2 regions of the Streptomyces sp. P9(2023) genome follow, and region 1 is predicted to be linked to the other one. Evidence: riboswitches for the same ligand, from Rfam matches in the RefSeq annotation. Region 1 holds a riboswitch; the other holds the start of a gene.

Region 1 (4,208 bases):
GGGTCTCGTTAGCCGGCGGAGAACGCGGAGTACTCGTCCGCGGTGAGCAGGTCGTCCGGCTCACCGGTGACGCGCACCTTGAACAGCCAGCCGCCCTCGAACGGAGCGCTGTTCACCAGCGACGGGTCGTCCACCACGTCCTGGTTGGCGGCCACGACCTCGCCGGTCACCGGCGCGTACAGGTCGCTCACGGACTTGGTCGACTCCAGCTCGCCGCAGGACTCGCCCGCGGTGATGGTGTCGCCGACCGCGGGGAGCTGGGCGAAGACGACGTCACCGAGCGCGTTGGCCGCGAACTCCGTGATGCCGACCGTCGCGACGCCGTCCTCGGCGACCGACAGCCACTCGTGCTCCTTGGTGTAGCGCAGCTGCTGGGGGGTGCTCATGTCGTGATTCTCCTGGATCGAGGGAGTGCTGGTGTACGCGGGTCTTACGGGATGAGACGCGGGGCGAGACGTTCCGGCGTGGGAAACGTCACTTCTGGCGCTTGTAGAACGGCAGCGCCACGACCTCGTACGGCTCGTGGGTGCCGCGGATGTCCACACCTACACCCTGCGTACCGGGCTCGGCGTGCGCCGCGTCCACGTATGCCATCGCGATCGGCTTACCGAGGGTGGGCGACGGGGCGCCCGAGGTGACCTCGCCGATGACCTCGCCGCCGGCGACGACCGCCATGCCGGCGCGCGGGACGCGGCGGCCCTCGGCGATCAGCCCGACGAGCTTGCGCGGCGGGGCGGTCTCGGCGCGCTCGGCGGCCTTCTCCAGGGCATCGCGCCCGACGAAGCGGCCCTCGTTCGTCGTCTTCTCGAACTTCACGACCCGGCCGAGGCCCGCGTCGAACGGGGTGAGCGAGGTCGTCAGCTCGTGCCCGTACAGCGGCATGCCCGCCTCCAGGCGGAGCGTGTCACGGCAGGACAGGCCGCAGGGGATCAGACCGACCGGCGCGCCCGCCTCGGTCAGCGCCCGCCAGACGCCCTCGGCGTGCTCGGGCTTCAGGAACAGCTCGAAGCCGTCCTCGCCGGTGTAGCCGGTACGGGCGATCAGCGCGGGCACCCCGGCGACCGTGCCCGGGAGGCCGGCGTAGTACTTCAGCCCGTCCAGGTCGGCGTCGGTGAGGGACTTCAGGATGCCGGGGGACTCCGGTCCCTGGACGGCGATCAGGGCGTACGCGTCGCGGTCGTCGCGGACCTCGGCGTCGAAGCCCTCGGAGCGCGCCACGAGCGCGTCGAGGACGATCTGCGCGTTGGAGGCGTTGGCGACCACCATGTAGTGAAAAGACTCAGCCTCGCGCTCCTGGAGCCGGTACACGATCAGGTCGTCGAGGATGCCGCCGTCCTCCTGGCAGATGTGCGTGTAGCGCGCGCGGCCCACACCCACCGTGGAGATGTTGCCCACCAGCGCGAAGTCGAGCAGCTCGACGGCCTGCGGCCCGGTGACGGTGATCTCGCCCATGTGGGAGAGGTCGAAGAGGCCGGCCTTGGTGCGGACGGCGTTGTGCTCGTCGCGCTCGCTGGCGTAGCGCAGCGGCATGTCCCAGCCGGCGAAGTCGGTCATGGTCGCGCCCAGGGAACGATGCAGGGCCAGGAGGGGAGTGCGGCGCGCAGCGCCTTCGTCTGGGGCGGTGGCGGGCGACGGGTGGGCGGTCGGACGGGGGGCAGACGTGCTCATGGTGTGGCTCCCGGATCCCAAGGGCGGAAAACATGACGGGCGAGGACGTCCTCCCCATCTGTCATGGAACCTGAGAGGTTCACCGAGAGCATCTCGTCACCGAGAGGTCGGCTTGCACCTTGGGTGGGAACGCCACGGAGGCGTCCCGCTTTTCAGATCTGCCTCATCCACGCGGTACGGGGCCTGAGAGATTCAAGGGAGGGTCTTGCTCCTTCGGCGCCCGGGGCCCACCGTGGTGGGTTCCGGGACTCTCCCGCGCGGATTCGAGCGGCCGGTATGAGGTTGTGTGCGCTTGGCGCGCACATCATTGCATGCGGTGTCCGATCGGCAAATCGCTTGTCACTGATTACCCCTTCTTTACACTTTGTGGGCAGGGGGGTCCCAGGGACCCGACAGGGGGAGAGACGATGACGTTCCAGCACAGCGGCGCCTACGCCACGGGTGCGGGGATACCGGCCCAGCGCGCCCGCGCCCGGACCCGAAGGCGTCGCTCGGCCGTGCCCCTGCTCCGAGACCTGCGCGAGCGCGGCGGCCGCGGCCCCCGGACGCTCGCCTTCACCGCGGGCGACCTCGTGGTGGTCTCCGGGCTGCCCGGAAGCGGCAAGTCGACGCTGATGCGCCGCGCCGCCGACGGCCTCGGCATCGACTCCCAGGACGCCCGCGAGCGCTGGGAGGGCCGGCTGCCCGCCTTCCTGCCGTACGCCGTCTACCGCCCGCTGGCCCGGATCGCCCACTACGCCGGGCTGCGCCGCGCCCTGCGCGCCGGGCGGAGCGTCGTCGTCCACGACTGCGGCACGCAGTCCTGGGTGCGGAACTGGCTGGCCCGCGAGGCCCGCCGCCGGGGCCGCGCGCTCCATCTGATCCTGCTCGACGTCACGCCCGACACGGCCCGCGCGGGCCAGCACGCGCGGGGCCGGGGCGTCTCGGGGTACGCCTTCGCCCGCCACCGCCGGGCCGTCGGCCGGCTCCTCGGCTCGGTCGAGTCAGGCCGCCTGCCCCGAGGCTGTGCCTCGGCGACCCTGCTCGACCGGGACGCCGCCGGCGCCCTGCGGACGATCGCCTTCCGCTCCGCTCACTGAACCCTTCACCGAGCCCCTCACGAGCCCTTCACTGAGCCCTTTTGGCCACGGGGGTGCCAGGGCGGCGTTAGGGTTCTGCCCCGAGGGCGTCGTGACCAGGGCGCGCGAGAAGGGGAAACGGGAACCGTGGACGTTACGTGGCCGGGCAACGAGCTCGAAGAGGTCCTGGCGGCCTCGCTCGGCAACCCCTCCGCCGGAGGCCGCCTCGTCGAGGTCCTCGGCCGCAGCCCCGTCTGGGTGCCGCTGCCCAACGGCGGCAGCCCGGAGAGCCGGGACCTCGATCTGCCGACGATGGAGATCGACGGCCTGCCGTACGTCCCCGTCTTCAGCTCCGAGCAGCAGTTCCTGGCCTGCGTCGGCAGCCACATGTCGTTCACCGTGGCCCCCGCCCGTGACTTCGCCCGCGGCCTGCCGCCGCAGCTCGGCATCGCCGTCAACCCCGGCGGCACCGTCGGCGCCCCGCTGCCCCCGCCCGCCGTCGCCGAGCTCTGCCGCGTCGGCCGCACTCCGCTGGACGGCCCCGCGACCGGCGGCCGGGTCCGGCTCTTCGAGCCCGACTGGCAGGACGACCCCGTCGACTTCCTCTCCGCCGCCTCCGCCGAGTTCGAGGCCACCGGCGTCGTCCGCTCCGCCCGGCGCGCCCTGGCCAGCGTCGAGGGCACCGAACCCGCCCTGTTCGTCGGCGTCGAGCTCGTCGCCTGGGACGGCGTCGACCGGAACGCCCCGCTCGACGCCCTCGGCCGCGCGCTCGGCCGGGTCGAGGTGGCCTGGCCGGTCAACCTCATCCTGCTCGACGTCGCACAGGACCCGGTGGGCGAGTGGATGCTGGAGCGGGTGCGCCCCTTCTTTCAGCGGGCCTCCCTGTAACTAAGCTGGTGCGGTCGGTGGACGGAAGAGGGGCGGGAACCAGGGTGAGCGCGTCAGGCACCGCTGCGACCGGACAGGTCGAGCACATGCTGCGCCAGGTGGCACCCGGACGCTACGACGCGTACGAGCAGCTGCTGCACGCCCTCGGCGACGGCAGCCTCTGGATGCTGCTCTGGCAGGGCACGCCCGGATCGCCCGACGCCCAGTACGGCCACATGGAGATCGACGGCTTCGGGTACGCCCCGTGCGTCACCTCCGCCCAGGAGCTCGCCGTATCCGGCTGGAACCGCGCCCACGAGCTGGTCACCGGCCGTGAGATCGCCCGCTCGCTCTACCCCGACCGGGTGGGCGTCTGGCTCAACCCGCACGACGCGAACGGTGGCGTCGGCATCCCCTGGGCCGACCTCCGCCGGATCGCCACCGGTCTCGACCGGATGCCGGCCGGACCCCTGCGGCTCTCCGAGCCGGCCCTGGAAATCCCCCAGTTCTACGCCCTGCTGACCCAGAACGCCCATCGCACCCCGGCCGTACGGGCGCTGCGCCGGGCCTGGGTGCAGCCCGCGCTCGGCTCCCCGTACCTCGCCATCGGTCTCG
Region 2 (4,208 bases), on a different contig from region 1:
TCGGTGTCGGTGGAGGACACCTTCGACGTGGACCTGCACGACCGGGTGCGGATCCGGATCGAGGTGGAGCGGCTGGCCGAGCGGTGCGTGGGGCGGTTGAGGGCGTCGGGGCACTCGGGGCGGACGATCGTGCTGAAGGTGCGGCGCTTCGACTTCTCGACGCTGACGCGGTCGGAGACGTTGCGGGGGCCGACGGACGATCCGCTGGTGGTGCGGGAGGCGGCGGGGCGGCTGCTGGAGGGGGTGGACACGACGGGTGGGGTGCGGTTGCTGGGGGTGGGGGTGAGCGGGCTCGCCGACTACACGCAGGAGGATCTGTTCGCGCAGGCGGCGGAGGCGTCGGCGTCGGCGGAGGCGGAGGCGTCGGCGGAGGCCGAGGGTGGGGGCCAGGGGGGATCGGGGGGCTCGGCTGAGGGGGCGGGCTCGGCCGAGGTCGTTCCCGAGGCGGAAGAGCGGCCGGCCGCGGAGCGGAGATGGGCGCCGGGGCACGACGTACGGCATGCGGTGTACGGGGCCGGGTGGGTGCAGGGGAGCGGGGTGGGGCGGGTCACCGTGCGCTTCGAGGAGCCGGGGTCGGCGCCGGGGCGGGTACGGACGTTCCTCGTCGACGATCCGGAGCTGGAACCGGGGGAGGCGCTGCCGCTGGTGGGGAGCGGGGGGTCGTCGTCGGCGGTCGCGTAGTGGCGCCCGGCCGTTGGCCGGGCTGGTTGTTCCCGCCCGCACCGCCCGTGCGGGTGGGTGGGCAGAGGTGCGGGTGTTCCTGTGGGTGGTTGGGCGCCGTCGGCGGGTGCGGCAGCTTCGCGCCGCGGGGTGGTGGGGAAGCGTTGTCGGCGGTCGGCCGGTGGGTGCGCCCGGCCGGGCTGGTCGTTCCCGGCCCGCACTGCCCGTACCGGTGAGAGGGCAGAGGTGCCGGATCCTCCCGTGGGTGGCCGAGTGCCGTCGGTGGCTGTCGACTCGTGGCGGTGCGCCGGTTTTCAGCCGGGCTGGTCCCGGCTGCACTGCCCGTTCCGGTGAGAGGGCAGGGGTGTCGGTCCTCCTGTGGGTGGCCGAGTGCCGTCGGTGGCTGTCGACTCGTGGCGGTGCGCCGGTTTTCAGCCGGGCTGGTCCCGGCCGCACCGCCCGTACCGGTGAGAGGGCAGGGGTGCGGCTGCCGGGCCGCTACGCGGCTTCGCGGCACCCCGCGCGTTCGGCCGTGCTCGTCCAAGTCCTCCGCGGTCGGCCTGGCCGTCCCTGGCGGCGATACGCCGGACGTCCGCCACCAGGCCCGCTACGTGTCCTCCTGGCCTGCCAGACGGCCGAAGTCGTGGTCCGGTGGGGGTACCGGGGGGAGGGCCAGGCTGTAGTGGCGGTAGAGCTGGAGTTCCTGTTCCGGGGAGAGGTGGCGGCCCACGCCGAAGTCCGGGGCGTCCTTGATCAGGGCGCGTTCGTACGGGATGTGGAGGCCGTCCTCGACCAGTTCGCTCGGCTCCAGCGGGACGAACGCGTCGCGGCCGAAGAGGCCCGTGCGGACCGCCGCCCACTCGGGGACGCCCGTCGCGTCGTCCAGGTACACCTCGTCCACGGTGCCGATCTTGTGTCCGTTGCGGTCGAACGCCTTGCGGCCGATCAGGCTGCGCGGATCGATGTCGGTCTGCACGGTCCCTCCAACTGGTCGCAACTGCTCTACAAGAACTACGAAAGTGCACATCTGGGACGTCGGCCACTTGAGCGATGGAACCCGGAACGGCGCTGGTAGGCTGGCTGTGGCTGTCGACCCCGTGCGGGAGAGTCCTCCGAAGAAACCTTTCGGAGGCGCCGAAGGAGCAAATCCTCCCCGGAATCTCTCAGGCACCCGGTACCGCATGGACGAGGTCACTCTGGAAAGCAGAGCGGAGGTCCGACGGCGTCCGCTCTCACCGACGGTGAAAGCCGGCGAGCCCTTTTGGCGTGCCGGTGAAGCTCTCAGGTTGAGATGACAGAGGGGGAGGCCGTCCGGGCACCCGCGCCGTGGTGCCCCTCGCAGGTCGTGACGACCAGGAGGCCTCCGTACATGACCGCCCACCGCATTTCGCTCTCCGAACTCGAACAGGGCATCCCGTTCGAGCAGCGGCACATCGGGCCCGACGCCGAAGCCCGGGCCAAGATGCTCGCGCAGGTCGGCTACGGCTCCCTCGACGAGCTCACGGCCGCCGCCGTGCCGGACGTGATCAAGAACGCCGAGGCTCTCGGCCTGCCCTCCGCCCGTACCGAGGCCGAGGTTCTCGCCGAGCTGCGTGAGCTCGCCGACCGCAACCAGGTCCTCGCCCCGATGATCGGGCTCGGGTATTACGGGACGTTCACGCCTCCTGTGATTCTGCGGAACGTCATGGAGAACCCGGCCTGGTACACCGCCTACACGCCGTACCAGCCCGAAATCTCGCAGGGGCGCCTTGAGGCGCTGCTGAACTTCCAGACCATGGTCGCCGACCTCACCGGGCTGCCCACCTCCGGCGCCTCCCTCCTCGACGAGGGCACCGCCGCCGCCGAGGCCATGGCGCTCGCCCGCCGGGTCGGCAAGGTCAAGAACGGCGTCTTCCTCATCGACGCCGACGCCCTGCCGCAGACCATCGCCGTCATCGAGACCCGCGCCGAGCCCACCGGCGTCGAGGTCGTCGTCGCCGACCTCAGCGACGGCATTCCGGCCGAGATCGCCGAGCGCGGTGTATTCGGCGTGCTCCTGCAGTACCCGGGTGCCTCCGGTGCCGTCCGGGACATCAAGCCGCTCATCGACGCCGCCCACGAGCTCGGCGCGATCGTCACCGTCGCCGCCGATCTGCTCGCCCTCACCCTGCTCGCCTCGCCCGGCTCCCTCGGCGCCGACATCGCCGTGGGTACCACGCAGCGGTTCGGTGTGCCCATGGGCTTCGGCGGGCCGCACGCCGGCTACATGGCCGTCCAGGACAAGCACGCCCGCTCGCTGCCCGGCCGCCTCGTCGGCGTCTCCGTCGACGCCGACGGCAACAGGGCGTACCGCCTGGCCCTGCAGACCCGCGAGCAGCACATCCGCCGCGAGAAGGCCACCAGCAACATCTGCACCGCGCAGGTCCTGCTCGCCGTCATGGCCGGGATGTACGCCGTCTACCACGGGCCGGACGGGCTGAAGCAGATCGCCCAGCGTGTCCATCGGTATGCCGGTGTTCTTGCCGCCGGTCTCTCCGCCGGTGGCGTCGACGTCATACACGGCAGCTTCTTCGACACCCTCACCGTCCGCGTGCCCGGCAAGGCCGCCGAGGCCGTCGCCGCCGCCCGTGAGGCCGGTGTCAACCTGTACCTCGTCGACGCCGATCATGTGTCCGTGTCGTGTGACGAGACGACCGGTCGCGCCCAGATCGCCGCCGTCTGGGCCGCCTTCGGCGTCGACGCCGACATCGAGGCCCTGGACGCCGCCGCCGAGGACGCGCTGCCCGCCTCGGTGCTGCGCTCCGACGCGTACCTCACCCACCCGGTCTTCCACGCGCACCGCTCCGAGACATCGATGCTGCGCTACCTGCGCAAGCTCGCCGACCGCGACTACGCGCTCGACCGCGGCATGATCCCGCTCGGCTCCTGCACCATGAAGCTGAACGCGACCACCGAGATGGAGTCGGTGACCTGGCCCGAGTTCGGGCAGATGCACCCCTTCGCCCCGGTCGAGCAGGCGCAGGGCTACCTCACGCTCATCACCGAGCTGGAGGAGCGCCTCGCCGAGGTCACCGGATACGACAAGGTGTCGCTCCAGCCCAACGCCGGTTCGCAGGGCGAGCTGGCCGGTCTGCTGGCCGTCCGCGCCTACCACCGCGCCAACGGCGACGAGCAGCGCACCGTCTGCCTCATCCCGTCCTCCGCGCACGGCACCAACGCCGCCTCGGCCGTCATGGCCGGCATGAAGGTCGTGGTCGTCAAGACCGCCGACGACGGCGAGGTCGATGTCGCGGACCTGCGCGCCAAGATCGAGCAGTACCGCGACGAGCTGTCCGTGCTGATGATCACCTACCCGTCCACGCACGGTGTGTTCGAGGAGCACGTCGCCGACATCTGCGCCGAGGTCCACGAGGCCGGCGGTCAGGTGTACGTCGACGGTGCCAACCTCAACGCGCTGGTCGGGCTCGCCAAGCCGGGCAAGTTCGGCGGCGATGTTTCCCATCTGAATCTGCACAAGACCTTCTGCATTCCGCACGGCGGTGGCGGCCCCGGCGTCGGTCCGGTCGGCG

What was found. Region 1 has a riboswitch for glycine ahead of gcvT (glycine cleavage system aminomethyltransferase GcvT). Riboswitches for the same ligand answer to the same signal wherever they lie in the genome.
Region 2: linked by a shared signal. The riboswitch ahead of gcvP (aminomethyl-transferring glycine dehydrogenase) and the one ahead of gcvT (glycine cleavage system aminomethyltransferase GcvT) in region 1 are both predicted to bind glycine.

The regions. Positions count from the first base shown of each region.
Region 1 covers NZ_JAUPWM010000009.1:59,426-63,633, reverse strand. The annotation lists gene gcvH (glycine cleavage system protein GcvH) at 9-386, opposite strand; gene gcvT (glycine cleavage system aminomethyltransferase GcvT) at 475-1,668, opposite strand; glycine riboswitch at 1,831-1,934, opposite strand; gene Q5762_RS15545 (AAA family ATPase) at 2,076-2,747, shown strand; gene Q5762_RS15540 (enhanced serine sensitivity protein SseB) at 2,874-3,614, shown strand; gene Q5762_RS15535 (enhanced serine sensitivity protein SseB C-terminal domain-containing protein) at 3,659-4,208, shown strand, end outside.
Region 2 covers NZ_JAUPWM010000027.1:70,797-75,004, reverse strand. The annotation lists gene Q5762_RS27175 (DNA polymerase IV) at 1-681, shown strand, start outside; gene Q5762_RS27170 (PRC-barrel domain-containing protein) at 1,268-1,636, opposite strand; glycine riboswitch at 1,751-1,850, shown strand; gene gcvP (aminomethyl-transferring glycine dehydrogenase) at 2,030-4,208, shown strand, end outside.